DNA from 2 places in the Colwellia psychrerythraea 34H genome. Region 1 is predicted to be linked to the other one. Evidence: predicted binding sites of a transcription regulator. Region 1 holds the regulator's gene; the other holds the start of a gene.
The links. The regulator MetJ, encoded in region 1, represses methionine synthesis genes. The targets are predictions, from matches to a motif close to TAGACGTCTAGACGTCTA.
Positions count from the first base shown of each region.

Region 2: a site for MetJ is predicted at 1,944-1,961, ahead of metK (methionine adenosyltransferase). Genes of this name have one in related genera too.

Region 1 is NC_003910.7:449,679-453,112, forward strand. It holds gene CPS_RS02020 (sensor domain-containing diguanylate cyclase) at 1-1,053, opposite strand, end outside; gene metJ (met regulon transcriptional regulator MetJ) at 1,321-1,650, opposite strand; gene metB (cystathionine gamma-synthase) at 1,899-3,065, shown strand; gene CPS_RS02035 (bifunctional aspartate kinase/homoserine dehydrogenase II) at 3,092-3,434, shown strand, end outside.
Region 2 is NC_003910.7:1,285,974-1,289,407, forward strand. It holds gene CPS_RS05585 (DUF3313 family protein) at 1-465, shown strand, start outside; gene metK (methionine adenosyltransferase) at 681-1,868, opposite strand; gene murI (glutamate racemase) at 2,050-2,820, opposite strand; gene CPS_RS05600 (MFS transporter) at 3,074-3,434, shown strand, end outside.

The DNA.
Region 1 (3,434 bases):
TAACAGAATAGAAAACTCCTCACCACCGATGCGCGCTAGAATATCTGTTTGCCGTAAACTCGCTTTTAATTGCTTAGCAATTTCTATTAATACTTGGTCACCCGCAGGGTGACCAAATTGGTCGTTGATGCTTTTGAAATGATCAATATCAATGGAGATCAGTGTCATAGACAATGAATAGCGTTTTGCACGTTGATACTCTTTTTCTGCTTGCTCAATGAAAAAGCGTCGATTATATAAATTGGTTAATGGGTCAGTATTGGCAAGTAGTTTAAATTCTTCTTTAAGTTTGAATAGTTCGGTCACATCAGTTGAAAAACCGATTAATGCGGGTAATTTATCTGGCCGATCAAAGGGGACTTTAGTGCTGATGTAGTGACAGTTATCACCATTTTCACCATGAGTCGTTTCTTCAATGACCTGTTTTTGATTGGTTTCAAAAACCTGCTTATCTGATTGGTAAAAATGTTCGGCAATTTCTTTGGGTAAAATATCAGTATCTTTTTTACCTATGATGTTCTCGGCCTTATCGCCAAATAACTCGGCAACGCGATTATTCACATATAAAAAGGTACGTTCACAGTCTTTAACATAAATATGGGCATCTATATTATTAAGCATGGTCTCAAGTAAGTAACTTTGTTCATTGACTTGTTCTTGTAGTTGTTTTTCTACTGTGATGTCTGTCGATATACCACAAATGCCGTTTACATTACCTAAATGGTCAAAAAGTGGTTTTTTGACCACTTTAAATATACGGGTTTCATTTTTCGCTCTGATAAAGTTACTTTCTTCATTTTCAATGCGGATTACTTGATCCATCACCATACGATCGTTTGCTTTTAATTGTTTAGATAAAGCTAAATCAAAAAAGTGAGTATCATCAAAACCAATAACATCTGCTAAGTTTTTTTCAAATAAATCTAAAACCGCTTGGTTTGCATAGGTGTATTTTCCCGATAAATCTTTGGTATATATAAAGGAATCGATACTGGCTAATATCTGATCTTTAATGGTGTCATCAGCGTTGTTTATGTTTTTTTCTTTACTCAAAGTATTCGCCTTAGGTAGAAGAGCTAACGAATCACAACCCAAATAGCTATGAATTGCTAAGTTATATATTAGCACATATAGATAACTAGCAAATTATCTGACCTTGCTCTTGGCGGTATTTTTAAGTGCAGTTAAGCGCTATGCTTTGTTTTTTCAGCTTTGTAGACAGAGGCGCATGCCTTACTCAGATTTTTCAAATACAAAGTGGCAATAAAAAAGGCACTTATTAGGTACCTTTTTTTTGTGTGTTTAACTTATTGTTAAACGTTATTCATCCTCAACTTCGTAAGCACTAAAGTCAGTAATTCCCTTTGCTTCAAGCAAGCGTCTGACACTTGCAGGTAACTTCTCATTATTATCTTTTGCTAAATCTTCATCATCAGGCAGGGGTTGCCCAGTAAATGCATGTAAGAACGCTTCACATAACAATTCACTATTTGTAGCATGGCGAAGGTTATTTACTTGGCGTCTAGTACGTTCATCTGTCAACACTTTTAAGACGCGCAAAGGAATAGAAACGGTAATTTTCTTTACTTGCTCGCTCTTTTTACCGTGTTCGGCATAGGGATTTATATACTCTTCATTCCACTGAGCCATCGATATTCCTCTATCTTGTTATAACGTATTCTAAAATGTAATAGTATAGATTTTACCTGTTGCATAAAACCAGTCAAGTAGAAGTTTAGAAGTCTAAAATTACTTGACCCAATTAATGAAAGTGTTTAGAGTTATAGACGTCCAAACATCTAAACGCTGATGTTGCTATATATCGGCGTTATTACTGATAAAACATGCGAATTAAACACTGCGTTTCATTACCTAGCATAATTAATGGAGAGAACTAAATGTCGATTACTAAAAAAGGTAATATTACCACTTCGGCAGTAAGAGCCGGTATTAATACCGACCAGCAGCATGGCGCTGTGGTTGCTCCTATTTACCTATCCAGTACCTATTCATTAAAGGGCTTTAATAACAAACGCCAATTTGATTATTCTCGTACGGGTAACCCAACACGAGCTACTTTTGCTGGCGCGATTGCAGAATTAGAGCAAGGCAGTGTTGGTATTGTTACCAGTACTGGCATGGCAGCAGTGCATTTAATTTGTCAGTTATTATCTACCCAAGACACGGTCGTCATTCCTCATGATTGTTATGGCGGTAGTTTTAGATTATTTACTCATTTAGCTAAACGTGGTCAATTCAAGCTTATTGTTGTGGATCAAAATGACCAACAAGCACTGGATAATGCGTTAGCACATAAGCCAAAATTGGTGTTACTTGAAAGCCCAAGTAATCCTTTATTACGTTTGGTAGATATTGAAGTAGTAACCAAAGCGTGTCACGCAGTAGGTGCATTAGTCGCGGTAGATAACACGTTTTTATCTCCAGCGCTGCAACAACCTCTTACGCTAGGCGCTGATATTGTTTTTCACTCAACCACTAAGTACATTAATGGTCATAGTGATGTAGTGGGCGGTGTTGTCGTTGCTAAAACCGAAGAGTTAGGTGAGCAGTTAGCGTGGTGGGCGAATTGTATTGGTATTACCGGCAGTGCCTTTGATAGTTTCCTCGCGTTACGTGGTTTAAAAACATTACCGGTGCGAATGAAGCAACACCAAGAAAATGCGCTACGAGTTGCTGATTTTTTAAAAAATCACGATGCTATTGATGCGATATATTTCCCAGGTTTTCCTGAACACACAGGTCATCATATTGCCAAAAAACAGCAGTATGGCTTTGGTGCAATGTTAAGCTTTGAAATAAAGGGTGACGTTGAAGCGGTTAAAAAATTATTTGAAAACCTCGAATTGTTCACCCTTGCACAATCATTAGGTGGTGTTGAAAGTCTGATCAGTCACCCATCAACTATGACGCATGCAGGTATGACAATCCCAGATCAGCTTGAAGCGGGGATTACTCAGTCTTTAGTACGTATATCTGTAGGCATTGAAGATATTGATGACATATTAGCTGATTTAGCACATGGTTTAACGCAGAGCCAACTGTAATAACAAACAGATTAGCAGGCAGAGAGATGAAACAAGAGAATACGATTGTAAATAAGGTCAACGAAGATAAAGCAGTGTCTAGCAACGAAATTGCAGATATTGATTTTATTGCTGAAGTAGCTGCAGAAAATAAATTGGCTAAACATGCTATTCAAGTACATAAATTTGGTGGTAGTTCATTAGCAACGCCCAAATGTATTAAACGTGCGCTTGAAATTATCCGTGAAAATTGTCAGTTAAACGATATCGTTGTGGTCTCAGCTAATGGTAAAACAACTGACCGTTTATTTGCTCTCTATTCTCTGGTCGAACGAACCATCGCAGAAGATACAATACAAAAAAGTGATGAATTAACTCAAGCGATTGATG
Region 2 (3,434 bases), 840 kb from region 1:
AAAGTTTATATACAAGACTTAGACCTTTCCCACACTAAAATTATTTCACCCCCTTGGATTGATAAAGAAAGTTTCGAGTGGAAAGTCACAGATAGCAATCGAGCTCATTTAAAAGCACGTTTTAAAGAAGGTGTTGAAAAAGGCTTAACTGAGAATAAAGGTCGCTACGACATTGTAGACAAAGAAGGTAAGGGCGTACTTATTGTTGATGTAGAAATTATCAGCTTTATGCCATATGCCTCACAAGAAGATACTGAAACAACAACGAAAGGCTCTGGTGAGTTTCATTTATCAGTTCACTTACGTGATGGTAAGACAAGAAGCTTAATTCATATATTTGAAGGTACACAAGCCATCGGTGATGACTATCAACCTAATACAGCGATGGAACGTGCTAAAGATGCAAAAAACCTCTTTAAGGCTTGGGGCAAATCGTTACGTAAAAAACTTGATGCAGCTAACTAGCACCAGTATTTAATACTAAGTGGACTCATTTATTAATCCAATTGGTATAACAGGCTTAAATCGATACTATTAAAATAAAAAACCAGTTTATCTACTAGATAAACTGGTTTTTTTAGGAATAGAGTTTATGAAAAATCTATTCCTTGACTCATTAGGAGAGGCTAGGTAATGCTTTAGTGCATAACTCAGTTTCTCCTAGCTTTATTCGGTATTAACTATAAACCTGCAGCTTTACGTAAATCGTCTGCTTTATCAGTTTTTTCCCAGCTAAAGGCTGTGAAAGTATCATCACCAACGGTCATTTCAAATGGTTCACGACCAAAATGACCATAGGCAGCAGTTTGCTGATACATAGGGTGTAATAAGTCTAACATTTTAGTGATGCCATAAGGACGTAAGTCAAAATGTTCACGTACTATTTCAACTAATCTTTCTTCAGAAATACTGCCTGTGCCGAAGGTATCAATTGAAATTGACGTAGGCTCAGCAACACCAATGGCATAAGATATTTGAATTTCACAACGATCTGCAAGACCGGCTGCCACAATATTTTTAGCAACATAACGTCCAGCATAAGCAGCACTACGGTCAACTTTTGATGGATCTTTACCTGAGAAAGCTCCACCGCCATGACGAGCCATACCACCATAAGTATCAACAATAATCTTACGACCCGTTAAACCACAATCACCTACTGGGCCACCAATAACAAAACGGCCTGTTGGGTTGATATGGTATTTAGTATCTTCAGTTAATAATTCTGCAGGTAATACATGGTTAATAATATTTTCCATTACAGCACTAACTAAATCTTCCTGTTTAATATCAGGGTTATGCTGCGTAGAAAGTACCACGGTATCAATAGCAACTGGCTTATTATCTTCATAGATAAATGTTACTTGTGATTTAGCGTCTGGGCGTAACCAAGGTAAAACACCTGATTTACGCGCTTCAGCTTGACGTTCAACTAAACGGTGTGAGTAGTATAATGGTGCAGGCATTAATGTAGGGGTTTCATTGGTTGCATAACCAAACATTAAACCTTGATCGCCAGCACCTTGTTCTTCTGGGTTGCTACGATCTACGCCTTGAGCAATTTCAGGTGATTGTTGACCAATCAAATTCATGATGCCACAAGTTGCGCCATCAAAACCAACATCTGATGAGGTATAGCCTATGTCACTAATCACATTACGGGTAAGTTTCTCTAAATCAACCCAAGCATTAGTTGATACTTCACCAGAAATAATAGCAACACCGGTTTTTACCATCGTTTCACAGGCCACACGAGCATGTTTATCTTTGGCAATAATGGCATCTAATACCGCATCAGAAATTTGATCGGCAATTTTATCCGGATGGCCTTCAGAAACAGACTCGGAAGTAAAAAAATGTCTAGACATAAATCCTCAGAAAAATTTGAGTTATACAAAATAATGGGGCGATTCTACACCTGTTGAAAACAACTTTCTAGCTTTTTTACGCCTAGACGGCTAAACGTCTCTAATTAATTGTGATTTTATTGAACTAGCGTAATGTTCTGGGTAGGTTTCAGTTAAACGAAGTCATTGAAGGGGAAATTTATTAAGGCTTTAACGCATGTAAAGTAAGTGGTTCCTGCCACAATTGACTAAATATTTGTTCTTGCTGTTTTGTTTCAAGCGAGCTAAAAAATTGATATTGTCCTTGCTGTGTTTTACATGCACTTATTTCTCTTTCTACTAATTTCTTGCTTAATTGCACTGTAACCGGTGCGGCTGTCTCAATAATTGTTACTTGTTGACCGGCAATGAGGCTTATTTGTTTTTGAACAAAAGGGTAATGAGTACAACCAAGTACTAGCGTGTCTATACCTTCTTTAATGAGGGGATTGATATATTGTTTTAACAAGGCATTACAATCGTCACTATTTTGATTACCTTGTTCAATAAATTCAACTAGGCCAGGGCAGGGTTGAATGTGAACTTCAGCACCATTATGGTGTAAGTCAATCAAGTCTTTAAAACGCTGATTTTCGCTGGTTGCTTGTGTCGCTAATATAGCCACTTTTTTACTGATACTCTGCTTTGCAGCAGGCTTAATTGCTGGTTCAACCCCAATGATAGGAATACTCACTTGCGATCTAAGTTGCTCAATGGCATTCACAGTTGCAGTATTACAGGCAATAACTATGGCTTTTACACCCTTATCAATAAGTTGCTTGGCAATGTAATTAACACGCTTGATAATAAATTCTACAGATTTTTCGCCATAAGGAGCATGAAGACTGTCGGCAATATAGATAATATTTTCATGGGGAAGTTGCTCGGTTATGCATTTAGCAATAGAAAGTCCGCCTACGCCGGAGTCAAACACGCCAATAGGGGCTGAGTTAGTAGGTACTTTGTGCTTTATCTCTTGAGTAGTAATAGTTTTTGCTCAGCAATATTAAATAGATTATCCGAACAAATTGTATTGCTTTTCTCGGCCCAAAAGCAATACAATTAATTAAGTAAGGTTTTTTGTTTATATAACTGGTTGTATTCAAGATAAAGCACGGTTTGAAATAGCTGATTTTAAATTTTATCTTGAAAGCTCAATTATTGAGCCGTTTGGTATAAGGAAGTTCATGTCTAATGTTGTTTCAGTAAAGCGCTTTAAAGCATTCCCACGATTAATGTGGATCTTGTTATTTGGTTCATTTATCACCCGTGGTAGTTACTACATGGTATGGCCATTTTTAGCGGTAATCCTTTACGAAAAGTTTGCATTATCTGCCACACATGTAGGGCTCATTCTTTCAAGCGCTGCCGTTATTTCAGTGCTAGTGAGTTTCGTTGGTAGCGCGTTATCTGATCGAATTGGCCGTCATCAGTTAATGTATGCCAGTGGTATTTTATATATCATTTCTTTTTCGATATTAGCTGAGGTGGATTCCATTGCCGGTTATTCGCTGGTGATCACCTTGTGTTCAATTGCTACTGCGCTCT